DNA from 3 places in the Halomonas sp. BDJS001 genome. Region 1 is predicted to be linked to each of the others. Evidence: predicted binding sites of a transcription regulator. Region 1 holds the regulator's gene; each other region holds the start of a gene.
The links. Region 1 encodes FNR, which switches genes on or off when oxygen is low (the NO sensors DNR and NnrR bind a similar motif). Its sites were predicted from a motif close to TTGATNTANATCAA; they were not measured.

Region 1 (9,769 bases):
GCGGAACGCCGGATTCAGTATGTGTGCTGAACATACCGAACATCGGGATCGGGTTGCCGGTTAATTGGAAGGCAATAAACACCGCAGGAATGGTGTAAGCGATGATTAGAACGATGTACTGAGCTACCTGTGTGTAGGTAATGCCTTTCATACCACCAAATACGGCGTAGAGGAAAACGATCAGCGCGGCTAACCAGATACCCCAGGTGTTGCTGACTTCAAGGAAGCGTGAGAACGCCACGCCCGCACCGGTCATTTGACCGATAACGTAGGTAACCGACGCTACAATCAAGCACACGATCGCAACCAGGCGAGCGGTGTTGCTGTAGAAGCGGTCACCGATGAAGTCAGGCACGGTGAACTTACCAAACTTACGCAGGTAAGGGGCTAACAGCATCGCCAGGATAACGTAGCCACCGGTCCAACCCATCAGGAAGGTGGAGTTGGCGTAGCCACCAGAGGCCAGCAAACCCGCCATGGAAATAAACGACGCCGCTGACATCCAGTCCGCCGCGGTAGCCATACCGTTGGTGATAGGGTGTACCCCACCCCCCGCGACATAGAAGTCTTTCGTTGAGCCGGCGCGCGCCCAGATCGCAATGCCTATATATAAGGCAAAGGAGGCGCCGACGAACAGTAAGTTAATTGCAAACTGGCTCATACCGGCTTACTCCCCAAGGCCAAATTTTTGATCGAGCTTATTCATCTTCCAGGCGTAGAAGAAGATCAGCACGATAAACGTTAGGATTGAGCCCTGTTGTGCAAACCAGAAGCCAAGGTCAGTGCCGCCAACCGGGATACCAGCGAGCAGCGGGCGAAAGAGGATAGCGCATCCGTAAGAAACAAATGCCCAAACGGCCAGGCATCCGAAAATTAAGCGGACGTTTGCTTTCCAGTATTCAGCAGCATTGGTTTTGTCGTCTGCCATTGTGTTGCTCTCCACTTGTGATTTTTAAGGTTGGGAAAGTTCACGAGGAATAGCGTGTGACCCATCAGGGCAATCGCACGTCTAAAGCCACTCAATCGTTAGGAGTGGTGAGTCAGTTCCTGTTGGCACGTCACCTTATTATTCGATATGAAATGTCGAGTTAGTTAGTGACGTGCGATTACCCTGCATGACTCATTGTTAATACTGGGCAATAAACGTCAAAAAATAAATCCCAGACTTTGGTATCAATAAACATCGAAATGGTTGTTAATGCACTGCATGCTGTTGAAAATATGGCTTTTTAAGCACTTTTTAAGCGAAATTCGAAGGCGTTTTCAGAGCTATGGGACGATAGTCTAGTAAGCAAATTAAAGCCGTTATTGGCTACTTTAAATAGATGTATTGAGTTTCGCGTGAAGCATGGTTAGCAAAAGCCGATACTTTGGTCGTGTATCAAAAGTCGCTTCGACTTTAGCGTGATAGCTAAAGGTATAACAACGTTCTACTTGCTACTTTGGAAGTGAATCCTTTATACCCGTACAGCCACCTTCATATAATAACCGATAAGCTATTTGGAAGCGCTGGAGTGACGCCTTCGTTATGAATCAGTATCAAGCAGAGCCATTTTTAATACGACTTACATACTCTTTAGTTCGCCTTTAGTTGAACGAGGTTAAACCCCATGGTCGATGTGGATCTATCCCAGCTGCCGTTTACGCTTCTTGACGATGAGGGGCGTGATCACATTCGCCGTGGCATTGACCTTGCCTATTTTGATCGTGACGAAATCATTCTAGAGACTGGCCAAGCGGGGGAGTTTGTCTTTCTGATTCATAAAGGCGAAGTGGCTGAAATCGACCCTACGCTACCCTCATCCACCTCACGTATTGGCCACTATACGGCGGGGGATCTCTTCGGCGCGATCAGTATTCTCAATGGAAAAAGCCGTTATCGGTTTAAGGCTGAGCAGGAGTGCCTCTGTTATCTACTGCCCAAGGCTCTTTTTCAGCAGCTGTGCCGCCACTACCCCGATTTCAGTAACTTCTTTCGCCAGTCGCTGACCCATAAGGCTCGCCTGCTGACCGAAAAGCGCGCCGAGGGGGGCGTCACCATGGCGGGCTTTATGCTGGCCAAGGTGAGTGAGTGTATGCGCGAGCCGCTGCTGATGGCGGCAGCAACCGATATTGCCAGCGCGGTAAAACAGCTCAATGAGAGCCACGCCGACAGCCTGCTGGTAGAGACCCAGGATAGGCTGGGTATGGTAACCAAAACCGATCTGCTCAACGCAGTAGTGTTGAAAGGCAGCGCAGTAACGTCAGCAGTGGATGAAGTCGCCCACTTTAACTTGGTGACCGCCACGCCGGATCAGTACTTATTTGAAGTCTTGGTACTGATGACCCGCCATAAAGTGGCGCGGGTGGTCGTGATGGAGCAGAACGCCTTGAAGGGCGTGGTCGAGCTCACCGATGTGCTTAGCTTCTTCTCAAGTCGCAGCTACGTGGTGAGCCTGCAGGTAGAGCAAGCAAGCAGTTTAGAGGCGCTTTCGGCAGCCAGTCAGCGTACGCCGGAGCTGGTCAAAGCGCTGATGGCCCAGGGCGTTAAGCTGCGCTTTGCGATGGATCTGCTAGCGGCACTAAACGGCCGGATTATTAGCAAAGCCTGGGAGTTCACTATCGATAAGCGCTATCACGAGCAGAGCTGCATGATGGTGATGGGCAGCGAAGGGCGTGGTGAGCAGATTCTAAAAACGGATCAGGATAACGGCTTGATCCTGGCCGATGAAGCCCAGTGGCCCGATCTGGCAAGCCATATGCAGACGCTCACGGATACGCTGATTCAGCTGGGCTATCCGCCGTGCCCGGGCAATATTATGGTATCGAATCCTGTGTGGGTGGCGACGGTATCGCAGTGGAAGGGCAATATTGCCAAGTGGGCCAGGGAGCGCGATGGCGACAGCCTGATGAAGCTGGCGATTATGCTCGATGCCCACGCAGTGGCGGGTAACCCAAGCCTGCTTGAAAGTGTTCGTGATGAGCTGTTTGAACGCTGTTCGAGCGATGAGCTGCTGCTCTCCTATTTCGCCCGCACGGCGCTGCGTTTCTCGACCCCGCTGACGCTGTTTGGCTCGCTGAAAAAGCCTCAGCACGGTATCGATATTAAGAAAGGTGGCATCTTTCCGATTGTTCACGGTGTGCGCACCATGGCGCTTGAACGGCGGATTAAAGCTACCTCAACCTTTGACCGCCTGGATGCGCTAGCGGCGGATGGTCGCCTGGATCGTCGTTTTGCAGAGGATCTGGGGGAGGCCCTGGCGCTGTTTTCTGAGCTGCGTCTTAAACAACAGCTTAACGCGTTGGAAACGTCTTCGGACACAAAAGAAGCTAACTCCCAAAACGGCAGTCGCGCTAATCGCGTTGTCGTGCAAAACCTCTCTTCCCTGGAGCGCGACCTTCTGCGCGAAGCGATGCATATTGTCAAAGACTTTAAGCAGCGGCTTTCCCATCGTTATCATTTGGAGTATTCGTGAGCGGAATGCGGCTGTTAGATCGACACGTAGCGCTATTTAGCGGTTCATTGCGCACCTTGTTGCGCCGCGAAAGTGATCGTCGGCGTTGTGCAGACTCTCCCTATGCCTGGCTGTTTCAACCTTATATGGGCGAGGAGCTGGTAGCACTCGCCTGTACGACAGCGCCCACGTCGTCATCGCCGGTGATCAGCTTGGCTGCGGTGGCGCTAAGCCAGCAGCAGGTACGAACCAGCCGCGCTTTTGTGATGACGCTAGGCAATACGAAACAGCCCGAGAGCGCGACGCTGCGCCGTCATCATTTGCTGTGCGAGGCCGGGGAGGTGCAGCCGCCAAGCAGCGCTAACTTGAGCGCGTTAGTGGAATTTATCGGCAATCGACCCATAGTGGGCTGGCAGTTGGAGCAGCGTATTGGGGCGTTGAATACACTGCTTACCAAGCGGCTAAATTTTGCTCTGCCCAATGCCCAAGTCGATGTGGCGAGACTGCATCAGCGCCAACTGCGGCGACTGCATCCCCAGGTAGAAGCGCCCAGCAGCTTCACCCAGGCGTTGGCATGCTGGCAGGTGCCCGCCATGGGCGTGCAGAGCGTACTGGGCGAGGCCACCGCCAGCGCACTGCTGTATATGCGCCTGCAGCGTGTTATGGCACAGGCTGCTTAGGGAGGAGCCACGAGTAGTTGGGTCAAGGCGAAGAGTGTTGTTAGAATAGCCCCCAATTATTTCTGTGTAGCACCTCTTCTCTTCACCATACCCTCGGCAGTGCCTATACCATGCAATCTCTTGATCACTTTGATCCTGCTCACCTTGATACAGTTGTAGCCACCCCAGCTAACGCTGAGCAAAACCAGCCAGAGCTGGCTGATGCCAAGCAGAAGCGTGAATTTAACAAGCTGCAAAAGCGTCTGCGCCGGGAAGTGGGCAATGCGATTATTGATTACCAAATGATCAATGAAGGCGACCGCGTGATGGTGTGCCTATCCGGCGGCAAGGACAGCTACACCATGCTGGAGATTCTGCGCAACTTGCAGCGCAATGCGCCGGTTAATTTTTCACTGGTGGCGGTCAATCTGGATCAGAAGCAGCCGGGTTTTCCCGAACACGTGCTGCCTGCCTATCTGGATAAGCTGGGCGTGGAGTACCATATTGTCGAGCGCGATACCTATTCGGTGGTGAAGGAGAAGACCCCAGAAGGCAAAACCACCTGCGCGCTCTGTTCACGGCTGCGGCGTGGCTCGCTGTATGGGTTTGCCGAAGAGATTGGCGCCAATAAGATTGCTCTTGGCCATCATCGGGAAGATATCCTCGAAACCCTGTTTCTGAATATGTTCTTCGGCGGCAACCTGAAAGCGATGCCGCCCAAGCTGTTATCCGATGATGGAAAAAATATCGTTATTCGCCCATTGGCTTACTGCAAAGAGGCTGATATTGCTGAATTTTCGCGGTTGATGGAATTCCCGATCATCCCCTGCAACCTCTGCGGCTCACAGCCCAATATGCAGCGTCAGGTGGTCAAAGAGATGCTCGCCGAGTGGGACAAAAAGTTTCCGGGCCGCCTGGAAAGCATGTTTAAAGCGGTGACCAATATTGCGCCCTCCCAGTTGGCAGACCGCAGCCTGTTTGATTTTGAAGGCTTAGAGGCCAAACAGGCGGAACTGCTGGCAGGGCGCATCCAGGCCTTTAACGTCAGCTAACCGTTTGCTCTTCCTCTTCAGCGAGGGTAATCAAGCGCGGCATGTCGAGAATATTGACCTCTCGCCCGGAAACCGCTACCACGTTCTGCTGCTGAAAGCGGCTTAAAATGCGGCTGACGGTTTCCACTGCTAAGCCCAGGTAGTTGCCAATATCGGCTCTGGGCATTGAGAGGCGAAAACTATAGGGTGAGTAGCCCCGGCGACGAAAACGATCCGAGAGCGTAATCAGGAAGCTCGCCAGCCGCTGATCCGCGGTTTTACGCGACAGCAGACGCATCATACGACGATCATCACGTAACTCTTTGCTCATGCTGCGATACAGCTGGCCACGTAGCTCAGGGATCTCTTCCGAGAGTAGATCCAGACGGTCAAAAGGGATCTCGCAGACGGTGGTGGTTTCCAGTGCAATAACGCTACCGGGGTAGTGCTCTTCGTCAATGCCATCCAGTCCCACCAGTTCACTGGGCAGGTAGAAGTTTGTCAACTGTTCGCTGCCGTTACCTTCAGCGGTGATCTGTTTCAAACTCCCTGAACGCACCGCGTAAACGCTGGTGAAAGTGTCACCTTGGCGAAACAGAGGCTCGCCTTTTTTCAGCGGCGCACGGCGGCGAATAATCGCATCGAACTGCCCCATATCGTCCAACTCAAGGGCAAGCGGCAGGCACAGCGAGCTAAGGCTGCAGGTTTGGCAGCGCGCTTCGTGGAGTAGCGAGCGCCGGCTGCTCATGGGTTCCAACATACGATGCTCCTTGAGTGGGTCAGGGTAAAATTAGTAAATTCTTACTTATTGTAGTGGCGTTAGCATGCCTGCAATAAGATGATTAGACAATCTTAGAGTAGCGCTGTCCCGTTTGCCCAGAAAGATGGGCATCGAACGCCATGGCTAAATGGCGAATAAGCAGCCGCCCCATGGGCGTGGCAATAAGTTGATCACCTCTACGGATGATTAGGCCATCTTGCTCGGCGCCCTGTAAACGTTCCAGCGCGGGTGCAAAATAGCGGGGGGCATCAATGTTCCAGCGCTGGCTGACCGCCGCCAGATCAATGCCCATATCGCACATCAGCCGCTCAATCACATCCCGGCGGATTAGGTCGTCGTCACTCAGCCGCACGCCGCGTACGGTGGCAAGCTTGCCTTGATCCAACGCCGCTTCATAGCGCGCCAGGTCGCTAGGGTTCTGCGCATAGACGTCATCGATGCGCGAAATTGCCGAAACGCCAAGCCCGATTAAATCGCACTGGGCGTGGCTGGAGTAGCCTTGGAAGTTGCGCTGTAGCGAACCGTCGCGCTGGGCAATGGCCAGGCTATCGTCAGGGCGGGCAAAGTGATCCATGCCGATATGCACGTAGCCTGCCGCGGTAAGCATCTCGATGGTGGCGCGCAGAATTGCCAATTTCTCTTCGCCACCCGGCAAGTCGTCGACGTTAATACGCCGCTGGGGGGCAAATCGCTCCGGCATGTGCGCGTAATTAAACACGGAAAGACGCGCGGGGTTGAGGTCAATTACCTGGCGAAGCGTATTCGCAAAGCTCTTTTCTGTCTGAAACGGTAACCCGTAAATAAGATCAATATTGAGCGAGCGAAAGCCCAGGCGGTGCGCCTCCTCCATCAGCGTTTCGGTAAGTACCCGAGGCTGAATGCGGTTAATCGCTTTCTGCACCAGCGGGCTTAAATCCTGCACGCCCAGACTAATACGGTTAAAGCCTAACGACTGTAGGTGACGCAGGGTAAACACATCCGCTTCGCGAGGGTCTATCTCAATGGCGTAATCGCGATCAGCAGACGATGAAAGGCCAAAACGGGCGTCCAGGCGATCAATCAGGTCACCCATCTGATTCAAGCTGAGAAAGGTCGGCGTACCGCCACCCCAGTGCAATTGCTCCACTGGTCGTGAGGTATTCAAGTGGCGGGCAGTCAGCACCATCTCGCGGTCTAGCCGGGCTATATAAGGCTCGGCCAGAGCGGTGTTCTTGGTGGCGATTTTGTTACACGCGCAGTAGAAGCAGATCTTGCGGCAGAAGGGTACGTGAACATACAGTGAGAGTGAACGCTTACTGGCATTGCTACGCTCCAGCGCCTGGGTCAGGTCGTCAGGCGTAAACTGGTCGTGAAACGACAGAGCCGTAGGGTAGGAAGTATAGCGCGGGCCGCTAGTGTCGTAGCGGCGCAGCAAGGCTTCATCCCATACCGGCTGCATAGGAGTGGCGGCTGCCGCAGATGCAATGGGCAAGGCAGCGGGGGCATGAACGGGCATGAAGGGGCACTCCGACGTTAGGAAATGCCGCTAGACTAACCCCCAGAGTGGGGGGAAACGTTGAGCCACGTCATACTAATGGAGGTTGTGTGCCGAAAGCGTCCACAGCTGCCACAGGGCAAAAGCGATAATCGTCAGTGCCGCCACGCTGCGCGTTGCCGGGTGGCGAATCAAATGGCTGAGCTGGCGCGCGGCCAGGCCCGTGGCCAGCAGCGCCGGCAGTGTGCCAAGCCCAAAGGCGCCCATCAGCAGGGCACCCTGGAGCGGGTCGGCAATCGCCAAGCTCCAGGCCAACATGGAGTAGACCAGCCCACAGGGTAGCCAGCCCCAAATGGCCCCCAGGGCAAAGGCTTGGGGAAGATGCACCACAGGCATCAAGCGCCGTCCCACAGGTTCGATAAAACGCCAGAGGCGGCGGCCAACGGCTTCGACCTTGAGCAGCCCCTTCCACCAGTTAGCGATATAGAGTGCCATCAGGATCAGCATCAGCGCGGCAAACACCTGAAGTAGCAGTCGCGCCGTAGCGGACAGCGAAAACAGCGTGCCTAGCATGGCAACCAGTGCGCCTGCGCTCATATAGCTAATAATACGGCCTGCATTGTAGCTGAGCAGCAGGCCACCCATGCGCGCTGGATGGCGCATGCTGGGGGGCACGGCAAAGGTGAGCGCGCTCATGATACCGCCGCACATGCCGATGCAGTGGGCGCCGCCCATCAAGCCAAACACAAATGCCGCCATGAGCGGCGGCAGATCGAGCCCCGTCGGATTCATGGCCGTGGCTCTTGGTCGTCGGGTGTCTCTCTCGCTGCTGTTTCAGAGCGCTTCGCCTGCTGACGCTGGCGGCGCTGCTCAGGGCTGAGGTCGTTCTCATCTTCATCAAACAGAATACGGTGCGCCGGCCCTTCCAGGTCGTCGAACTGATCATTCTTCACCGCCCAGAAAAACGCCCAGACGGCGAGGCCGAGTAGGATTAGCGAAAGCGGAATAAGCAGATACAGAATCGTCATGCGATTACCGGTGTTGAAGTGCCAGACGATAGTACAGGCTGGGGGCGCCAGCGTGACAGTCGTAGGGCGTTACCGACCACTACCAGCGAGCTAAGCGACATTCCAATCGCGGCTAGCCAGGGCGGTACCAGCCCCATCGCCGCCAGCGGCAGCGCCGAAAAGTTGTAGCACACTGACCAAATCATGTTCTGGCGCATGATACGCCTCGTCGCCCGGGAAATCTCGATGGCCTCAAAAACCCGCATAAGACGGGGGCTGAGTAGCACCGCATCGGCGCGGGTGCGGGCTAAATCCGTCGCCCCATTCATTGCAATCGCCACATCGGCACCCGCTAACACCGGTACGTCGTTAATGCCATCGCCTATCATCACCACGGTTTCGCCTTCGGCTTGAAGCGCTTTCATCCTGGCCAGCTTGCCCTCTGGACTGACGCCTGCATGCCAGGTGGTGAGATTGAGCTGGTCTGCCAGGCTTTCCACTGCATCCTGGGTATCGCCGGAGAGTAGCTCCACGCTTAAGCCCTGGGCCTGGAGGGCGTAGATGGTATCGGCAGCGTCGTCGCGAATGCCGTCATGCAGGCCAAACCAGGCACGGGGTTCGCCGTTTTCGCTAAGCAGCAGCCACTGGCCCTTGGCGGGTGCCGCTATAACGCTATCCACGGCGTCATCCACAGTCCTGTCCACGGCAAATTCGGGCTTTCCCAACCGCCAACGGGCGCCGTTTAGTCTCCCTTCAAGTCCTTGCCCTGTGTGGCTGTGAATATTTTTGGCTTGCAGGGTCGCATCCCGGAAGGGCCGAAAGGCGCGGGCGATGGGGTGTTCCGAGTGGGCCTCAAGGGCGGCGGCAACGGCCCGTGCGCGCTCAGCGGTGAGATCGCCAAGAGGCTGTGTTTGGGTCAGCTGCATCTCGCCGCGGGTGAGGGTGCCGGTTTTATCGAAAATCACCCGGGTAACGTTCGAGAGTGTCTCCATGGCATCGGCGCGGGTGATCAAAACGCCGCGCTTACGCAGTTGTCCATGGCCTGCGGTGAGGGCCGCGGGGGTGGCTAGAGCCAGCGCGCAAGGGCAGGTTACCACCAGCACCGAGAGCAGAACCCAGAGCATCCGCGAGGGGTTGATAAACCACCAGGCAATTGTCACGCAAGCCGTTACTATTAGCAGACGCAGCACAAACAGGTGTGCCATGCGGGCAGCCATCTGGGCAAGCCTAGGGCGGCTAGCGAAGGCACGGTCGGTAAGGTCGACGATGCCCGCTACCCTAGCATCGCGCCCGGCGTGAGTTACCCTGATCACCAGCGGGTTTTCCATGTTTTGGCTCCCGCCGGTAATGGGGTCGCCCACGCGGCGGGTGATTGGCAAGTAT
Region 2 (9,769 bases), 1.4 Mb from region 1:
CGATGGCATGGTCTTGCCGGGAATCGGCGCGCATTCGCCCTTCTTCCAATCCATCACCGCCGGCTGGGCCAATTCTCCTGGCGAGTCGTGCTGCATCGGCAGCGTGACCAGGTCGGTCTCTTCGCCCAGGTGGCCTACACACACCTTGGAGAAAGCCTTGGCAATACCCTTGTAAATATCCCAGTCGCTGCGCGATTCCCAGGCCGGGTCGGTGGCGGCAGTCAAGGGGTGAATAAAGGGGTGCATGTCAGAAGTGTTAAGGTCGTCCTTCTCATACCAGGTCGCCGTAGGCAGCACGATATCCGAGTAGAGGCAGGTGGTGGACATGCGGAAATCCAGCGTCACCAGCAGGTCGAGCTTGCCTTCCGGCGCCTCGTCACGCCATACCACTTCTTCGGGCTTCTGGCCGCCGAAGTCGCCCAGATCTTTACCCTGAATACCGTGGCGAGTACCCAGCAGGTACTTGAGCATGTACTCATGGCCCTTACCGGAACTACCCAGCAGGTTTGAGCGCCAGATGAACATATTGCGCGGGAAGTTCTCTGGTGCATCCGGGTCTTCCGCGGCAAAGCGCAGTTCACCGCTCTTGAGCTGCTGAACGGCATAGTCGGCAGTGGACATACCCGCGGCTTCGGCTTTTTTGGCCAGGCGCAGCGGGTTAGTGTCCAGTTGTGGTGCTGACGGCAGCCAGCCCATGCGCTCAGCACGCACGTTAAAGTCAATCAGGCTACCGGGGTAATCCTCAGCCTTGGCCAACGGCGAAAGAATTTCTTTAATCTCGAGCTTTTCGTAGCGCCACTGGGAGGAGTGACTATAGAAGAAGGAAGTAGAGTTCATATGGCGCGGCGGGCGCTGCCAGTCGAGGCCAAAGGCCAAAGGCGTCCAGCCAGTCTGCGGACGCAGTTTTTCCTGCCCCACATAGTGGGCCCAGCCGCCACCGCTTTGGCCGATACAGCCGCACATGACCAGCATGTTGATCAGGCCGCGGTAGTTCATGTCCATGTGGTACCAGTGGTTCATACCGGCACCGACGATGATCATGCTACGGCCGTTGGTTTTATGGGCGTTGTCGGCAAATTCACGGGCAATGCGGGTGCACTGCTCTGCAGGGACACCGGTGATTTTTTCCTGCCACGCGGGGGTATAGGGGCGAATCTGGTCAAACGAGGTGGCGCCATCATCTTCGCCGTCGCCGACAAAGCCACGATCGATACCGTAGTTGGCACACATAAGATCAAAAACGGTGACCGCCAGCATTTCGCTGCCATCGGCTCTCTTCAAGCGTTTGGCGGGCAAATTGTGGAACAGCAGGTCGTCAGCCGCGCCGACACCCGCCCCTTTAACGTGCTCAAAGTGCTCGTGCTCGATACCGCCGAAGTAAGGGAACGCCACGCGCGCGACGCTATCGTGGTGGTTGGCCAGGCTTAGTAACGGCTTGATTTCAGTGCCTGCGGCGTCCAGCGATTCCAGGTTCCACTTGCCCACTTCGTCGCCAGTTTCGCCCCAGCGGAAACCGATGGAACCGCGTGGTACCACCAGCTGGTCACGGGTTTCGTCCCAGGCGACGGTTTTCCACTCAGGGTTGTTTTCCTGGCCCAGGGCAGCATCAAAATCACTCGCACGCAGTTGGCGACCCGGTGCGAAGCTGCCATCTTCCCGCGCTTCCAGTTCTACCAGGAACGGCATGTCGGTATAGCGGCGCACATAATCAGTAAAGTAAGCACTGGGGTTCTCAAGGTGGAATTCCTTGAGGATGACATGGCCCATGGCCATCGCCAGGGCGGCATCGGTGCCCTGTTTGGCGGAAAGCCACTCGTCGGTAAGTTTGGAGACTTCGGCATAATCCGGGGTGATCGAGACCGTCTTGGTACCCTTGTAACGTACTTCGGTAAAGAAGTGGGCGTCCGGGGTACGCGTCTGGGGCACGTTGGAGCCCCAGGCAATAATGTAGCCGGAGTTGTACCAGTCAGCAGACTCAGGTACGTCGGTCTGCTCGCCCCAGGTCATCGGTGAGGCTGGGGGCAAGTCGCAATACCAGTCGTAGAAGCTCATGCAGACGCCGCCAATCAGCGAGAGGTAGCGACTACCCGCGGCGTAGCTGACCATCGACATGGCAGGAATCGGCGAGAAGCCAATGATCCGGTCAGGGCCATACTGCTTGGCGGTGTAAACGTTAGAGGCAGCGACCAGCTCGTTGAGCTCGTCCCAGTTACCGCGAACGAAGCCGCCCATGCCGCGAGCACGCTTGTACTGTTTGGTTTTGGCGGGGTCTTCGACAATAGATGCCCAGGCATCTACCGGGTCTGGGTTAGCCTTGAGCGCTTCGCGCCATAGCGCCAGCAGCGGCTTGCGCACTAATGGATACTTCAGGCGATTGGCGCTGTACAGATACCAGGAGTAGCTGGCACCGCGGGGGCAGCCACGCGGTTCATGGTTAGGCAGGTCGGGGCGGGTACGGGGGTAGTCAGTCTGCTGGGTTTCCCAGGTAACCAAACCGTTCTTAACGTAGATCTTCCAGCTACAGGAGCCGGTGCAGTTCACCCCGTGGGTACTGCGTACTACCTTGTCGTGTTGCCAGCGGGCACGATAACTATCTTCCCACTGACGGGATTCGCTGCGTAGTTCACCGTGTTCGTTGGCAAAAGGCTCGCGGGACTTGCGGAAGAAATTCAGCCGATCTATGAAGTGACTCATGGTCGATCTCCAGGCTCCTCGGAAATTTGCATACCCGACAGTGCGGGTTCCATGGAGTGGATTCTGCGTGATCGACAAGCGAATTACTGCGTGATTACCTCCATATACACCCTATCTACCCCCAAGGTGATAGAGCGGCCAACGTAAAGGAATAGACGGTTGGCGCTGTTGAAATTACACCGTGCGCGAATAACGGTTTTCCGTTGGTTTCAGGTAGGCGTCGAACGCCATGGCCAGATTGCGGATCATCAATCGCCCTGAAGGCAGCACCTCGATTTCATGGTCGCGCAAAGCAATTAGTCCGTCGTCCGCCATCTCTTCGAGGCTCGCCAAGGCACTCGCGAAGTAGCTGCGAAAATCGATGTTGTGCCGGGCCTCGATAGCGGCAAATTCAAGTCGGCCGTGACACATCAGAGTATTAATGACATCGCGGCGCAGGCGGTCGTCATCGCTAAGGCGATAGCCACGGAAGACCGGTAAACGCCCTTCATCCAAGCGATGCTGATACTGGGCAGTTTCCTTGACGTTTTGGCTATAGGTATCGCCCACCTTGCCAATCGAGGTAATGCCCAGCCCAATCATGTCGCAGTCGGCGTGGGTAGAGTAACCCTGAAAATTGCGCTGCAGAGTGCCATTTTGCCGGGCCAGGCTCAGCTCGTCATTCGGAAGGGCGAAGTGATCCATGCCGATGTAGACATACCCTGCGGCCGTCAGGCGGTTAATCGTAAGCTCCAGCAGCTCCAGCTTGCGCTCGGGTGGCGGCATGTCTTCGGGGCGAATTAGCCGCTGAGCTTTAAACAGTTCGGGCAGATGGGCGTAGCTATAAGCGGCAATGCGATCCGGTTGCAGGTCAATAATCTTGGTTAGCGTCGTATCGAAACTCGCCACTGTCTGCAGTGGTAGACCGTAGATCAGGTCAACGCTGACCGATTCAAACCCCGCCTCGCGGGCAGCCTTGACCAGGGATACCACCTGCTCTTCACTCTGGACGCGATTGACCGCTTGCTGCACGTCGTGATCGAAGTCCTGAACCCCGAAGCTCAACCGATTGAAGCCCAGCGTGTAGAGCTCGTACACCTGTTCGGGGGTCACGGTGCGGGGGTCTACCTCCAGCGAGAATTCGCGCTCTTCAGGTGCAGCGAAGTGAAAAGCTTCGTCTAGCGCCGCCATCAGTTCGCTTAGCTGGGCGTTGCTTAAGTAGGTTGGGGTGCCGCCGCCCAAATGTAATTGGGTCATTTGCCGGGTGGTATCGAACAGCGCTCCCTGAACACGTATCTCCTGTTTTAACCACTGGAGGTATTCGGCGGCTCGCTCGGTATTATGAGTAATGATTTTGTTGCAGGCGCAGTAGTAGCACAGGCTTTTGCAGAACGGGATATGCACATAGACCGAAAGCGGCTTGGGTACTGCGACCCGATTACTGCGCTCGGCGGCGCTACGGTAATCATTCTCGGCAAACGCAGCATGAAACTGGGGCGCAGTGGGATAAGAAGTGTACCGCGGGCCTGGGCGGTCATATTTCTCTACCAGGGGGCGATTGAAGAGCAGTTCATCTTGCATGATAGAAAAAAGTCTCTGAAAAGGGGCTCTAAAAGAGGTCTCTGAAAAAGATCTCTGGAAGTGGGTGCAGCAAGCATTGGTTAATATTCATACAATATACGTTTTAAAAACTGCCTGCATCCAGCTTGCCTACTCTGCAGCGTTATCCTCTTTTGAAAGCCACCCCGATATGACCTGTGTCAAAAGCCGACAAAAAATAGGTGACTAAAATGCTCGGACTTTTCCCGCAAGGAGTCTCGCTATGGAGCTTGTATGTCCCGCTGGCAACCTGCCCGCCCTCAAGCGCGCTGTAGATGAAGGTGCCGACGCTGTCTATTTCGGTTTCCAGAACATCACCAACGCACGGCAATTCGCCGGGCTAAACTTTACCGACAAACGTGCCCGCGAGGGGATCGATTACGCCCACCGACATGGCAAACGCGTTTTTTGCGCCATTAATACCTATCCCCAGCCCGATGGCTGGCAACACTGGACTCGGGCCGTGGATCAGGCCGCCGAACTGGGCGTGGATGCGCTGATTCTCGCCGATATGGGACTGCTCGACTACGCTACTCGCCATCACCCCGAGATCTCGCGGCACCTTTCAGTGCAGGGTTCGGCGACCAGCCATGAAGCGCTTCGCTTTTACCACCAGCATTTCGGCATCAAGCGCGCCGTACTGCCACGGGTACTGTCAATCACTCAGGTACGCGACCTGGCAAAGCAAACACCGGTAGAACTGGAGGTGTTCGCTTTCGGCAGCCTGTGCATCATGGCCGAAGGACGCTGCTATCTCTCCTCCTACCTGACCGGCGAATCGCCCAATACCCGGGGCGTCTGCTCGCCAGCGGCCCATGTCCGTTGGGAAGAAACGCCTGATGGCTTAGAGTCGCGCCTTAACAATGTTCTTATCGACCGCTACGCCGAAGGCGAGCGCGCGGGCTACCCCACCCTATGCAAGGGTCGCTTCGAGGTGGCGGGCGAGACCTATCACGCCATCGAAGAACCCACCAGCCTCAATACCCTGGAGCTATTGCCGGAGCTGCGCGACCTGGGTATTAGCGCCGTCAAAATTGAAGGTCGTCAGCGCAGCCCCGCCTATGTCTCTAAAGTGGCCGGGATCTGGCGTCAGGCGCTCAACCGCTTAGAGGCTCAGCCTGAGCGCTTTGATCCAGACCCCGCCTGGATGGCCGGCCTTGCCGAGCTTTCCGAAGGTGCCATCACTACCCTAGGCGCCTACGAGCGCCGCTGGAAATAGGAGCCTACTATGCCGAACACCATACCTCCCGCATCACCGACCTCATCAACCGGCCCTCTTCAACTCTCCCTCGGGCCGGTGCTTTTTTACTGGACTCGGCAACGCTACGCCGACTTCTACCGCGAGGCAGCCGACTGGCCGGTAGAGATTATTACTCTGGGCGAAACCGTCTGCTCGCGGCGCCGCGATATGAAACTGGACGACTGGCTAGGCATTGGGCGCGAGCTCACCCAGGCGGGCAAGCAGGTAGTACTCGCCAGCCAGACACTGATCGAGTCCGAAGCCGACCTGCGTGACTTGCGCAAGCTGTGTGACAACGGTGATTTTATCGTCGAGGCCAATGACCAAAGCGCCCTGCAACGACTCTCCAGTGCCGGACTGCCTTTTATCGCCGGTGCTGCGCTCAACCTCTACAACCCGGCGACACTGGGCGTCATGGCACGTGCTGGAATGAAGCGCTGGCAAGCGCCGGTGGAAATGTCACAGCAAGACTTAACCAAGCTTATTCACGACTGCCACCAGGCAGGTGTTCCCCACCCATGTGAAGTATTCGCCTACGGGCATCTCCCCTTGGCCTGGTCGTCACGCTGTTTTACCGCCCGGCGCCACCAAACACCCAAAGACCGCTGCAAGTTCGTCTGCCAAAAATACCCCGAAGGCTTGGTGCTACGTTCACAAGAGTCCCGGGATGTTTTTACCCTGAACGGTATTCAAACCCTTTCCAGCGCCTGCCAGGACCTGCGCCATGAACTGACGGTCATGGCGGATATGGGGGTATCAGTGGCACGTCTCAGCCCACGGGCAGAAGGCATGGCCGAAGTGGTCACCGCTTTCGACCAGGCCCGCCTCGGCAGGTTAGCTACGCCCGACCCTTTATCACTGGTGGATGCTGAAATCTGCGACGGTTACTGGTATGGCCGACCGGGTATGGATAACACCCGCACGATGATTGGCTAAAGCCATAGTCTAGGCGCCACCACGCCTTACTATTTTTCCCCACCATTTTTGACCTGGATCATTTATTGCAAAATCCTGAACGCTTACCCTTTGACACCACATATAGTATTTATTTTTATCAAATCTAGCATATATAGGCGAATTGGGTGAAAAGCTCCACAAGCGTTCAGGTAGCAAAGCATCATATTGACGTCGCCTCGACGGTCAATGAGTACCTCCAGCGCGCCGACTGGCGTGTTCACGCCAATGCCAACCAGGGCTATTCATTGGGCGGTTTAATCCTCAACGTCTCGGGCAAGTTGATAGCCAACTACTGGCTCGATGAAATTTACCCCCACGCCGTGGGGGAAGCTCATAGGGAAGGTGATTTGCATATTCACGACCTGGATATGCTGTGCGGCTATTGCGCCGGCTGGTCGCTGCGTACTTTGCTGCTACAGGGATTCAATGGGGTGCCGGGACGAGCCGAAAGCAACCCGCCCCGCCACCTCTCAAGTGCCCTCGGGCAAATGGTTAATTTTCTTGGCACCTTGCAGAACGAGTGGGCCGGGGCACAAGCCTTCAGCTCTTTCGATACCTACCTGGCCCCCTACGTGCGCAAGGACGGCCTCACCTATGCACAGGTCAAGCAGGCGCTTCAGGAATTCATCTACAACCTCAATGTGCCTTCGCGCTGGGGTAGCCAGACGCCCTTCACCAACCTAACCTTCGACTGGGTTTGCCCCGACGACTTGCGCCAACAGGTACCGGTTATCGGTGGAGAGGAGCAGCCGTTCAGTTACGGCGAACTGCAGGTTGAAATGGACTTGATCAACCGGGCATATTTGGAAGTGATGGAGGCCGGTGACCGCCACGGGCGTGTGTTCACCTTCCCGATACCCACTTATAACATCACCCATGATTTCGACTGGGAAAGCGACAACGCCGAGCGGCTCTTCGCACTGACCGCCAAGTACGGCCTGCCCTACTTTCAAAACTTTCTAAATTCGGATCTGGAACCCCACATGGTGCGTTCCATGTGCTGCCGCCTGCAGCTTGATTTAAGTGAACTGCTCAAACGCGGCAACGGCCTGTTCGGCAGCGCGGAGCAAACCGGATCGTTGGGAGTAGTGACGATCAACTGCGCCCGGCTGGGTTACCGCTTTGCCGGCGACCGGGCCGGGCTGTTCAGTGAGCTGGATCGCCTACTGTCGCTCGGGCGCGATAGCCTCGAACTCAAGCGCGAGCGCATTCAGCAACTAATGGATCAGGGGCTCTACCCCTTTACCCAGCGCTACCTGGGCACGTTACGTAATCATTTCTCCACTCTGGGTGTGAATGGGCTTAACGAAATGGTGCGCAACTTTACTGGGGATCGCTGCGATATAGCCGACGCCCAAGGGCTGCAGCTGGCGCTGGATCTTCTTGACCACGTCCGGGAGCGGATGCGCGAATTTCAAGAACAGACCGGCCATATGTATAACCTTGAAGCTACTCCTGCAGAGGGCACCACTCACCGCTTTGCCCGGGAGGATCTGACTCGCTTTCCTGACATTCTTCAGGCCGGTACACCCGAGGCGCCCTACTACACCAATTCCAGCCAATTGCCGGTGGGCCATACCGATGATCCCTTTGAGGCACTGAGCCATCAAGACCCCTTACAGACTCGCTACACCGGTGGCACGGTATTGCATCTCTATATGCGCGAACGGATTACATCGGCCTCCGCCTGTCGCAAGCTGGTAAAAACGGCGCTCTCTCACTTTCGCTTACCCTACCTCACAGTGACACCCACCTTTTCGATCTGCCCGGTGCATGGCTACCTGGCGGGTGAACATGAGTTCTGCCCCAAGTGCGACGAAGCACTGTGGGCAAAAACGGCGAGCGCAATCGACGCCGCCACGGCTTGAGGCATTTGCCTCACTTTTTATCACCTCGTTTAAGGAACACGCTAATGCAAACCTCCCAATATGCTAGCTTGCCCACTGAGCAGCGCCAGCGCTGCGAAGTCTGGACCCGTGTCATGGGTTACCACCGCCCGGTAAGTCAGTTCAATATCGGCAAACGTGCCGAACACCAGGAGCGCCGCCATTTTACTGAAGCCGCCGTCTCTCGGTAGCTAGCCTTCACTTTTCTCTAACGACGGCTGGGGGGTCTGGCGACAGGCGCCCCAGCAGCGGGATCTCACTATGGCTATGCAGACGACACTTGACGACATCACAACTAAATTATCTTCGGCTCGGCTGCCGATTGCCGGCCTTGTGCCCATGACCACCCTGGATTATCCCGATCATCTGGCGTGCGTTGTCTTTCTCCAAGGCTGCCCGCTACGCTGCGGCTACTGCCACAATCCCAACATGATCCCGCCGCGGCGAGGTGAACCCCAGGAGTGGCAAGCGATACTGGAATTCCTGAGCACCCGGCAAGGCCTGCTGGAGGCGGTGGTTTTCAGCGGTGGTGAGCCCACCCTGAATGCCGATTTGTCCGATGCAGTAAAGGAAGTGAAAGCATTGGGCTTTAAGGTGGGACTACATACCGCCGGCCCTTATCCTGACCGCCTCACCCAGCTATTACCGCACCTCGACTGGGTGGGGCTGGATGTAAAAGGACGCGGAAAAGCGTTTGACCGCATCTGCGGCCGTCCCGGCATCTGGCAGTTGCATGCCCGTAGCTTGGAGGCTTTGCTCGACAGCGGACTCAATTTCGAGTGCCGTACCACCATTCACTGGAAAGATTTTCAACTTGCCGATGTGGAACGCCTGGCACTGAGTCTTGCCGACTGTGGGGTACGTCACTATGCGCTGCAGGTGGCCCGCAGCGAGCAATGCTTCGACCCTACCTATTCTCAGCCAGTTGCCAATACTCCATCTACAGCTCAGATGAATGCGCTGGTAAGCCGTTTGAAACCGCACTTTGACCAGCTCGAGCTAAGGCACTAACGCTTTCCTTCTTGACCTAGGCCAGTATTGGTACCCCCATGTTCTGATTGCAACTTACTGAACGTTCATACAACATGTTTCTTTTACAGTTGGATTACTCTCGGAGCAAAGCGCACTCCATGCATCTCACCCGATTCACCGATTATTCAATACGCGTATTGATCTTCCTCGCGGTAAAGGGAGAAGAGCGCTCAACCATCAATGAGATCGCAGAGACCTTTGATATTTCTCGTAATCACTTGATGAAAGTCGTTCAGGAACTGAGTCAGAAGAACTACGTTACCGCTATCCGGGGTAAGAATGGCGGCTTATTGCTTACACGTGACCCTGAGACAATCGTTCTGGGTAAGCTTGTGCGAGAAATGGAACATGGCATGGAGTTAGTAGAGTGTTTTCATAGCGA
Region 3 (9,769 bases), 1.4 Mb from region 1:
GCTTGGCGCCAAGCTACTGGCGCTGCTGGCCTATATCGGTATTGGCACCATTGCAATTAAGCGGGGGCCAACGCCCAAAGCGCGTGCTATGGCCGCCGTCGTAGCGGTGGCTATCTTTGCCTATATGGTGGGGGCCGCGATACGTCACAGCCCGCTTTCCTGGCTGGCCTGAGAGTTGATTGCCTTTAGCGCTTACGCCATACGTTAGCGCAAGATGATGAACCATTGGGGAAATGATTATTTCAGCATTTTCAAGTACTGGCGCAGGACTACGGCATTGTTACGGCGCTCTTCCTTAGAGGCAAATACCAGAGTAACTCGCTCTTTCCTGGCACGTTGTGCAAGATCACGAAGAGACTCGCGATAAGAGGTTAACTCTTTGAGATAGCGACGGCGGAAGCCACTCCAGTCGAGTGAGCCATTATGAAACGCTTTGCGAAGTTCGCTGCTTGGGGCGACCTCCTTGCGCCATTCATCGATTTTGGCTTCCTCCTTGGACACCCCGCGCGGCCAGATACCGTCGACGAGGACACGATAACCATCCTGGTTGTGAGGTGCATCGTAGGCACGTTTTAATGCAATATTCATCGTTACCTCGCAAGTCAATGAATGTCCTTTTAAGCCTAGCTAGTTAGTCGATCCCTCTCTACTTCAACCTTAGTAAGCCCAGACAATAGCCATCAGCAAGCCCCATGCCAGCACCCCGGCGGCCATAACGGTGTAAGTAGCAGACATCGTTGTTACGTCATTCGCTGAGCGTTTACACAGAGCCTGCAGCCCGTGGTAGACCAAACTGCAAGAGATGCCCAGTGCCACCAGTACTACCAGCGCATTGAACAACAGGCTGGGAATCAGCAGAGCGGTCGCTGCTGACCAAAGTGGTAAAGGTGCCAGGGCTGCCAACAGATAAGCGTCGTGGTAGCTAATTGAGAGATCACGATCGCTATTGACCACCGCGTGAATTAGCCAGCCCATTACAAAGAAGGTGAGCAGCTCGGCCAGGAACAGAATGGTCGTGATGAAGCGCCACTGCCGGTCAGCGAAACCCGGAGCGAAGATATCCCCGTAGTGTGTACCCGCGTAATAGAGCATCACGGGGGGTAACAACGACATGGGCAGCACGATGCACCAGGCCAGAGTGGCGATTGAAGGATGGCGTTGCTGGAGGTCTTTCCATCCCGCTAAATGGGTAAAGGGCAGTTGAATAATGGTTAGAGGGTTCATTGTCTAGCCTCGCAGTCAGTTGTGATCATTGTGAGATCAAAATATCATGTCGTGATATTATATTCAGAATTAAGGCTAGTTTGTATTTTGTCAAGTGTGAATCTTGATTCCCTCTGTTTTAAGAGTGTGCAACCCATATCAGCAGCAGTGGTACATGCCCGTGTGAAATCTGAGAAGTCATAGCATCAGCCTACCTCTAGAACGACTATGTCCTGGTGAAAATCGCACAGAGTGGTTAGGTACTATTAAGAAACCCAGCCGCGTTCTGGCTCGAATTAATTCGTAATCTTAAATTTACCAAGGGTATCGCTCTTGCCAAAAATTGACCTGTGGCAATGTTGCTAGAGGGATTCTTCTGCTAATCTTAAAAATGTAAATAATATGCATCTTAATAAACGCATGCCTTTTGGCTTCCCAGCCGAAGGTTGGATCTGACTAGCAAGGGAGTATGGCTTATGGCTGATGGTCTCACTAAATCAGCGGCCCGCAATATTTTCTACGGTGGTTCGCTGTTCTTCTTCCTGCTATTTGCCGCGCTAACGGCTCATAGTCATTGGTACATGGTCAACGTTTCCACGGATAGCGAAACCCTCACCGATTCCGTGAAACATGGTAAAGAAGTGTGGGAAAAAAGTATGTGCATCAACTGCCATAGCATCATGGGGGAAGGCGCCTACTTTGCTCCTGAACTGGGTAACGTCTGGGAGCGTTATGGCGGCCACAAAAATCCTGAGGCCGCTCGAGCAGGTATTAATGCCTGGATCCGCGCCCAGCCATTGGGGATCGAAGGTCGCCGTCAGATGCCCTCCTATGACTTTAGCGAAGAGGAGATGAACTCGTTAATCGACTTCCTAGAGTGGACCGATAGCATCGACGACCAGGACTGGCCCCCACATCCTGCTGGCTGAAACAAGCAGCCGAAGGATGAATCAAGGAGAACCGTACAATGAAATATGAAACCCAAAAGGTTGCTTTACCCTTTTTTATGGTGGCCATGGCGCTATTTACGCTACAAATAGTCTTCGGGCTGCTGGCTGCCGCTGTCTATGCTTGGCCCAACTTCATGGCTGAAGTGATGCCCTTTCACATCATGCGTGTCAGCCATACCAATCTGTTGATTGTGTGGCTGTTGATCGGTTTTATGGGCTGTACCTACTATTTAATGCCAGAGGAAGCCGAACAGGAAATTCACAGTCCTAATCTGGCGTATATCCAGCTGGCGATCTTCGCTTTTGCTGGCGCTGCTGCGCTGGTTGGCTACCAGTTCGGAATCCATGAAGGTCGAGAATTTCTTGAGCAACCTTTCTGGGTGAAAATACTCATCACCATTTCTTTCCTTATGTTTCTTTTCAATACCAGCATGACGCTGCTGAAGGGCCGCAAGACCGCTATCAACCTGGTGTTAATGCTGGGGCTTTGGCTAGCGGCAGTATTTTGGTTATTCGCTTTCTACAACCCGACCAACCTGGCGGTAGATAAACTCTACTGGTGGTGGGTGGTTCACCTCTGGGTGGAAGGCGTATGGGAGTTGATCATGGCTTCCTTGCTGGGTTATCTGCTGATTAAAATGACCGGCGTTGATCGCGAAGTGATCGAGAAATGGCTCTATATCATTGTTGGGCTGGCGCTATTCTCTGGCCTGCTGGGCACCGGGCACCACTACTACTGGATTGGCGCACCTGGCTACTGGCAGCCCATCGGCAGTATCTTCTCGACGCTTGAAGTGGCGCCGTTCTTCGCCATGGTGGTCTTCGCCTTTACCATGTTCTGGAAGGGCAGCCGTAACCACCCTAATAAAGCGGCCATGCTATGGGCCCTAGGCTGCCCAACCATTGCCTTTTTCGGCGCGGGTGTGTGGGGCTTTATGCATACCCTCTCGTTCGTGAATTACTACAGTCATGGTACTCAGGTAACCGCCGCTCATGGCCATCTAGCTTTCTATGGTGCCTATGTGATGCTGATTCTTGGCGTGATTACCTACGCCATGCCGCAGATCCGCCGTGTGCAGCCTTATAACCAAGTGCTGAACATGTGGGGCTTCTGGATCGTCACCAGTGCCATGTGCTTTATGACCTTTACCCTGACCTTCGCCGGGGTCGTGCAGACTCACTTGCAGCGCGTCTTGGGTATGAATTACATGGAAGTACAGGATCAATTAGGCCTGTTCTATCTTATGCGTCTGGGCGCTGGTGTGGCCGTGGCAGTGGGGGCGATCTTGTTGCTCTACTCCTTCTTCGGGCCCGCGCGTGAGCAGGTGCCCGCCGGCGGCACACAAATTACCGCTGGGGCAGGCTCGGCCTGAACTTAACGGCCCTGCGGGGTCGTTTTTGCTTCTTTTATTTATTTTCCGGCAATGGAGTCTTCCCATGCCTCTCTCTTCTGTCGCTAATCCTATCGATGAGCGTGAAATACCTTTCTACGAGAATGTCGGCAACGAATGCGCTATGTTTGAGCACGCCTTTCGTCAACGTTTGCCGCTGTTACTTAAAGGCCCCACCGGGTGTGGTAAAACACGTTTTGTTAGCCATATGGCCGCTAAGCTGGGCCGTCCACTATTCACTGTTTCATGTCACGACGACCTGACTTCAGCCGACCTTACAGGCCGCTATCTGTTGCAGGTCGGTGAGACCCGCTGGGTCGATGGCCCGCTTACTCGAGCAGTGCGCGAAGGGGGTATCTGCTATCTCGATGAGGTGGTGGAGGCGCGTAAAGATGTCACCGTGGTGCTTCACCCGCTCACCGATGACCGCCGACTACTTCCGTTGGAACGTACCGGGGAGCTGCTCCAAGCGCCGGATGACTTCATGCTAGTGGTGTCTTATAACCCCGGCTATCAGCATATTCTCAAGTCGCTAAAACCGAGTACCCGCCAGCGCTTCCTGGCCATGTCATTTGATTTTCCACCACCCAAAGTCGAGCGCGATATTGTCGCGCGGGAGAGTGGTTTGTCCGGTGAGCAGTGCGCCGCGCTGGTCAATCTTGCCGCCAGTCTGCGGGCCATGAAGGGGCAGGATTTAGAAGAGGGTGTTTCCACTCGCCTGTTGGTTTACTGCGCTACCCTGATTGCTGCCGGGGTGCCCATTTTGGAAGCTGCCCGGGCTACTTTAGTGGAGCCGCTGAGTGATGACGCAGATGTTCAGGAAGGGCTGATGGAAGCCATTCACGCAACCTTTGGGTGAGGGCAGGGCATGCTTGATTTTCTTGAAGTCGAGGAGTTTGTAGGCCGCCATTGGCACCGTTGGGCTTCCAGTGCGGCAAGCTACCCAGACCATCCCGAAGCCGCAGTGCGCCTTGAAACGCTGCGACCTATGCTCGGCGTCTTTTTCCGCGCCGGAGGGGGCGAGGCGGGTATCGATGTTGCTGCTATTGCGGGGCGTAGTTCGTCGCATCGCTTATCCTTACGTCAAAGGCTTGGGCTTGATGAGGAGGTGCTCGATCAAGCACGCCGTGACGAAGAAAGCCTGTTGTTACCACCACGCATTGCCCTGTTCGCCGAGGCTTCCCTGAACCGGGATCTCTACCTTTGGCTGGTAGCGTATCTGGCGATGACCCGGCATGTGCACGTCGTCGACGATCCGCTACAGCAAGACCTTCTCCAACTGCGTGAAGTAAACCGGGCGACTCGGGCAGTGTTGGCCCACTTCCCTGGGCTCGCTCAGCGTCACGCCAGGTTATGTCAGGCATTGCTGGCCATTCGCCCCCAGCGCAAGCGCTTGCCGCCGATGGAAGCAGCGCTTGAATCCGTTCTTTGTGCCCTGCTGGGAGAAACACCGCCCGAGGCTGGCTGGGCCGAAGTGATGCATATCGCCATCCTCAATGAGCTCCTGCCTTTGGACAAGTTTCATGCGCCGCGTGGATACCGGCCGCCACTGCCGGTGCCGCTATGGGGGCAAGCCGTTGCCCTGGGTACCCATAAACAAGCACGAACCGAGCAGGAAGATGATGAGGCACCGATTCCAGGGAAGAATTCGCCACAAGATGATCACGGTAAACGTAAGGCTGACCGGCGCGAGCAGGATCAGGCCGACCGCGATGACTCTTTAATGCTCAATGCATCCGAAAAGATGCTTTCCTGGGCCGAAATGGTCAATCTCAATCGTCATGTAGAGGATGAAGACGATGATGAGGCCAAACAGGCGGCCGATCAGATTGATGAAATTGTGCTCAGTGCTAACCGTAAGAAGGCGGCTTCCAAGTTAAAGCTTGATCTTGATCTGGCGCCCGGTGAGGTGAGTGGGGGAAGGCTGCGTGGGCGCCAAACCTATCCGGAATGGAATCATCGCAAGCAAATCTATATGCCTGACCACTGTGTGGTACACAGCGATGTGCAGAGCGAGGAGGGGGAGAACTGGCAGCCGGATGAAACGACAAAACGGCGCATTCGCCGAGTCCGCCGCGAGTTTGAAGCACTTAGGCCGCGTCGTGAGACGCTACGTGGCCAGCTGGATGGCAGCGAGCTGGATATGGACGCCGTCATTCGCTCCCGCTGTGATCTGGCGGCGACCGGTGAAGCCAGCGACCGTCTCTATCAAGCTAGCCGCACTCAGGCGAGGGATTTGGCGGTTTCGATCCTGGTCGATGTATCTCTTTCCACTGAGGCTTGGCTGGAAGACCGGCGGGTGCTGGATGTGGCCAAAGAGGCGTTGCTGGTCTTGGGCCATGGCCTTGCAGGGTGCGGCGATGACTATGCCATTCACAGCTTTACCTCTCACCGCCGTCACCGCGTTTGGGTCAATACGCTGAAAAGTTTCGATGAGCCAATGGGCGAGCGGGTGTCACGGCGGATTGCAGCGCTCAAACCAGGCCACTACACGCGTATGGGGCCCGCTATTCGGCACCTTTCCAAAGCGCTTGCCAAACGGCCCAATCGGCACCGGTTACTGCTACTGCTGACCGACGGTAAGCCTAACGATACCGACTATTATGAAGGGCGTTATGGTATAGAGGACACGCGCAAAGCGGTACTTGAAGCGCGACGGGAAGAAGTGCGCGTGTTCGGGGTAACGATTGACCGGGAGGCGGGGCGCTATATTCCTCATCTGTTCGGGCGAGGTGGATACGCCATTGTCCAGCGGCCGGAGCATCTCTCCCTGGCCCTGCCGAGTATCTACCGCCAGATTATTGCTTCCTAAGGAGGTTTTCCATGTCTCGCCAGCGCTTCGTCGTGGCAATTAGCCTGTGGTTTTTGGTCGCGTTAGGCGTCATTGTGCCACTGGTGTGGCTTATCAATAACCGTGATTGGGGCGTGGCGCTAATGCTGCTAGTCCCTTTTATCGTTTACGGCCTGATGCGCCTGGGCCGTCTGCTGGAGGCCTGGGCCAATACAGCGCATCGGTCTTCGGTGGCTTCGGGCTCTGATTCCACGCTGCGCTGAAAGCCACTTTGATTATCCTGTTATGTTAAAGCGACCGACCAGATAGCCTGAGGCAATCAGCGCTAGCGTTAACAGCGTTAGTCCAATAAAAACCCCCTGCCAGGCTGAGGTAGCGGCGCGCAAGTTTAAATAGACCATTAGCACACGGTGGGCTTTGAAGCCGGTCGCTATCAGTACCAGGGCGGCTGACCATAAAGGAAGCGCCTGCCAGTCGGTGGTCTGATCTAGCCGAGCGGAAACCATGGATACCACGGTGAGCGCCATTAATAAGGCCCAGGTAATGAGCAAGCGTCGCGTACCGGGGAGTGCTGTCATTGCTACCTCAGGATTATCTAAGCAGATAAATCAGCGGATAGAGCAAAATCCATATCAAGTCCACCATATGCCAGAAGGCCGCCGCCGTTTCTACGTTCTCGGTAGAGGTGCGCCAGCTCACTAAGCCTAGTAGCGCTAAACCGAACACAACGTGAGCAAAATGGAATGCGGTTAAGCCATAGTAAAAACCGAAAAAGACGTTGGTTTCCGGCGTTAACCCGGCAGCAAACTTGTCAGCGTACTCAATGCTTTTAAGGGCACAGAAGACCAAACCCAGCAGCATAGCAGCACCTAGCCACTGTCGGCTGCGCCGAAGTTGCTGGGCGCTTATTGCCTCCACGGCAAAGGCAACGCATAGCCCGCTGGTTAGCAACACCAGCGTATTGATGCCGCCCAACACAGGGTCGAGCTGTTGTTGTGAGGCATTGAAAAGGGCGGGGTTAAGGGCGCGCTGGGCGGCGTAAAGCGCAAAGAAAGCGGTGAAAACCAGCATTTCGCTAAGAATCAGCACCCACATCAAGGGATTGCCGGGTAACGCCGATAATGGCCCCCATCCGGGGTTGGGCAGATCGCGACTCATTACCCCTCCAAGCGTTGAGTGTTACACCGGGGTAATAGCATCCCAGCATACTGGCATACACTTTCTGTACAGCGCTTGGTTTTATTCGACGGCTTGAACCATAAAGTCAACGGCCGATTTCACTTCTTCGTCGCTAAGATTCATGCTTCCGCCTTTGGGCGGCATAGCATTGAACCCCGTGAGCGAGTGCTCATAAAGCGTCTCGATGCCTTTTGCGATACGCGGTTCCCACGCTTCGGCATCACCCTTGATAGGCGCGCCAGCAGCCCCTGTCATGTGGCAGGCCATGCAGGCCTGGTTATAAACCGCCTCGCCATCAGATTCTGCCTGAGCGGCGGCTGAAAACGCCAGGGCAGCACCCGCGACGATAAGGGCAGCAGACAATGATTTCATCATGGTTCTCCTCACATTCTAACGGTCGAAGGCGCTGGAGAAATCGCCAGCACCACTATGATTCCAGGCGGATGCTCAAATGCGCATCTCTTAGCCAGTGCGCTCATCAATAACAGTTAATTTAAGAAATATTTTATATGCATCTTAATGTCGGCGCAATATTTAGTCTTCCTTGATACATATCAGCACTCTTCGCCAGAGCAACGCTTAGCATCAGTCGCCAAGTGTGAACCGCTGATGTCTCTTACCACGGAGTATTTGTTATGTTGTTGCTGCCCTCGGCTTTTTCCCTGCCCGCTTTTTCCATTTCTCCGCCTGTTACCGCTCATCAAATGATTCGTACGCTTGATCCGCGGGTTCCTTTTGCCATCAAGCGACGTCTTGTGGAGCCCTTGCTCAACCGTACCTTCGCTATACCGCTCGCAGAGGGAGAGTTTGACGCGGTGGAAGGTCGACGCATTAGTCTCACCATTGCGGATTTAGGCGTGACACTCAGCCTGACGCTTAAATCCCAGCGCTTGCTATTATGCCGCGAGAAGGGCGAGGCAACTATTCGTGGGGGCTGGCGTGAATTTCTCTGTTTGGCCACGCGTCGCGAAGATCCCGACAGCCTGTTTTTTCAGCGTCGCTTAATCATTGAAGGGGATACGGAACTGGGGTTGACGCTCAAGAACCTACTTGACGGCTGTGAGGAAGGCCTTGCCCAGGGGCGATTGGGGGAGTTGCTGGTGGGCCTGGAACGCTTGGCGCGCAGGGAGTGACTTGCTCGTAAGCTCAGCCTTTTAGCTGTTATCAATCGGCCCCGGTAGTGTGCCGGGGCCGCCCACTATTAGGCTGCGTTGAGTGGGCGAGACGGCCCAAAATGCTCAAAGTGGCGACGATCCTCGTCGACACCCAGTTCAGACAGCGCACTATTAATCGCTGTCATGAATCCTTGGGGGCCGACGAAGTAGCAGCGCGCCTTAAGATCAGGCAGGTAGTGAGCTAATAAGCTGCGGTCGATACGACCAATATGTTCGGCTTCGTTGCCGCGCTCATGAATGCGGACAGCCTTAAGACGTTGAGGATACTCGCTCTTCAGCGCCTCTAATTCGCCTTTAAAGGCCTGGTGGTCGGCATCCAGAGCCGCATGTAGATAGATGACTTGCCGCCCAAGGGACAAGGCATGTCTTGCCATGGGGAGCAGGGGCGTTTGCCCAACGCCGCCGCTGGCAAGCAGCAGTGGTTCGTCACCTTCAATCAGCGTGAGGTCACCTGCTGGCGGTAGCAGTTCCAAGGTGTCGCCGGGTTGTAAGACATCGTGGAAGTGGCGGCTGACTTGGCCCTGTTCTTCGCGTTTGATCGAGATTCGATAGCTTTGACCATTTGGCGTGTCTGAGAGGCTGTAATGCCGATAAACCAGCTCGCCATTAATGGTTAGGCGTACACCGATATACTGACCTGGCTCATGCTCAGCCACACGACCTCCATCCTCTGGCTCAAGGATAAAAGAGCGAATTAAAGCACTTTCCTGCTGGGTACTGGCAATCTTGAAACGGCGTGTGCCGCGCCATCCGCCCGGGCGCTGCTCAAATTCACGATAGCGCTGGTCTTCGAGGTCAATTAACAAGGCGGCAAGCTCGTTATATAGGGCGCCCCACGCATCGGCGATTTCCGGGGTGACAGCATCACCCAGCACTTCGCCAATCGCTGCCAGCAGGCATTCACCGACAATAGGGTACTGCTCGGGAAGAATGCCTAGCGAGACGTGTTTACTGACCACAATATCCAAAGTAGCCCGCGCCTGAGCTGGATTACCGCGTAGTTGCACATAGGCCAACACGGCGTTGGCCAGGGCACGGGGCTGACCACCGCTTTGCTGATGAACCTCATTAAAGAGGGGC

Region 2: the regulator FNR is predicted to act here: its motif matches at 6,497-6,510, upstream of OM794_RS10505 (ribonucleoside triphosphate reductase).
Region 3: the regulator FNR is predicted to act here: its motif matches at 8,059-8,072, upstream of ubiT (ubiquinone anaerobic biosynthesis accessory factor UbiT).

The regions. Positions count from the first base shown of each region.
Region 1 is NZ_CP110535.1:3,671,570-3,681,338, reverse strand. Features, by position in the region: gene OM794_RS17180 (sodium:solute symporter family protein) at 1-661, opposite strand, end outside; gene OM794_RS17175 (DUF4212 domain-containing protein) at 668-928, opposite strand; gene OM794_RS17170 (DUF294 nucleotidyltransferase-like domain-containing protein) at 1,611-3,455, shown strand; gene OM794_RS17165 (DNA polymerase III subunit epsilon) at 3,461-4,114, shown strand; gene ttcA (tRNA 2-thiocytidine(32) synthetase TtcA) at 4,225-5,145, shown strand; gene fnr (fumarate/nitrate reduction transcriptional regulator Fnr) at 5,138-5,884, opposite strand; gene hemN (oxygen-independent coproporphyrinogen III oxidase) at 5,967-7,400, opposite strand; gene OM794_RS17145 (sulfite exporter TauE/SafE family protein) at 7,476-8,171, opposite strand; gene ccoS (cbb3-type cytochrome oxidase assembly protein CcoS) at 8,168-8,407, opposite strand; gene OM794_RS17135 (heavy metal translocating P-type ATPase) at 8,404-9,769, opposite strand, start outside.
Region 2 is NZ_CP110535.1:2,292,642-2,302,410, reverse strand. Features, by position in the region: gene OM794_RS10525 (nitrate reductase subunit alpha) at 1-2,694, opposite strand, end outside; gene hemN (oxygen-independent coproporphyrinogen III oxidase) at 2,869-4,254, opposite strand; gene ubiU (ubiquinone anaerobic biosynthesis protein UbiU) at 4,496-5,491, shown strand; gene OM794_RS10510 (U32 family peptidase) at 5,501-6,448, shown strand; gene OM794_RS10505 (ribonucleoside triphosphate reductase) at 6,595-8,337, shown strand; gene nrdD (anaerobic ribonucleoside-triphosphate reductase) at 8,382-8,546, shown strand; gene OM794_RS10495 (anaerobic ribonucleoside-triphosphate reductase activating protein) at 8,617-9,366, shown strand; gene OM794_RS10490 (Rrf2 family transcriptional regulator) at 9,486-9,769, shown strand, end outside.
Region 3 is NZ_CP110535.1:2,280,527-2,290,295, forward strand. Features, by position in the region: gene OM794_RS10415 (SirB2 family protein) at 1-172, shown strand, start outside; gene OM794_RS10420 (DUF488 domain-containing protein) at 238-588, opposite strand; gene OM794_RS10425 (YIP1 family protein) at 658-1,224, opposite strand; gene OM794_RS10430 (c-type cytochrome) at 1,680-2,132, shown strand; gene OM794_RS10435 (cbb3-type cytochrome c oxidase subunit I) at 2,171-3,526, shown strand; gene OM794_RS10440 (CbbQ/NirQ/NorQ/GpvN family protein) at 3,591-4,403, shown strand; gene OM794_RS10445 (nitric oxide reductase activation protein NorD) at 4,413-6,356, shown strand; gene OM794_RS10450 (hypothetical protein) at 6,368-6,598, shown strand; gene OM794_RS10455 (cytochrome C oxidase subunit IV family protein) at 6,611-6,913, opposite strand; gene OM794_RS10460 (cytochrome c oxidase subunit 3 family protein) at 6,927-7,493, opposite strand; gene OM794_RS10465 (c-type cytochrome) at 7,575-7,886, opposite strand; gene ubiT (ubiquinone anaerobic biosynthesis accessory factor UbiT) at 8,150-8,647, shown strand; gene hmpA (NO-inducible flavohemoprotein) at 8,716-9,769, opposite strand, start outside.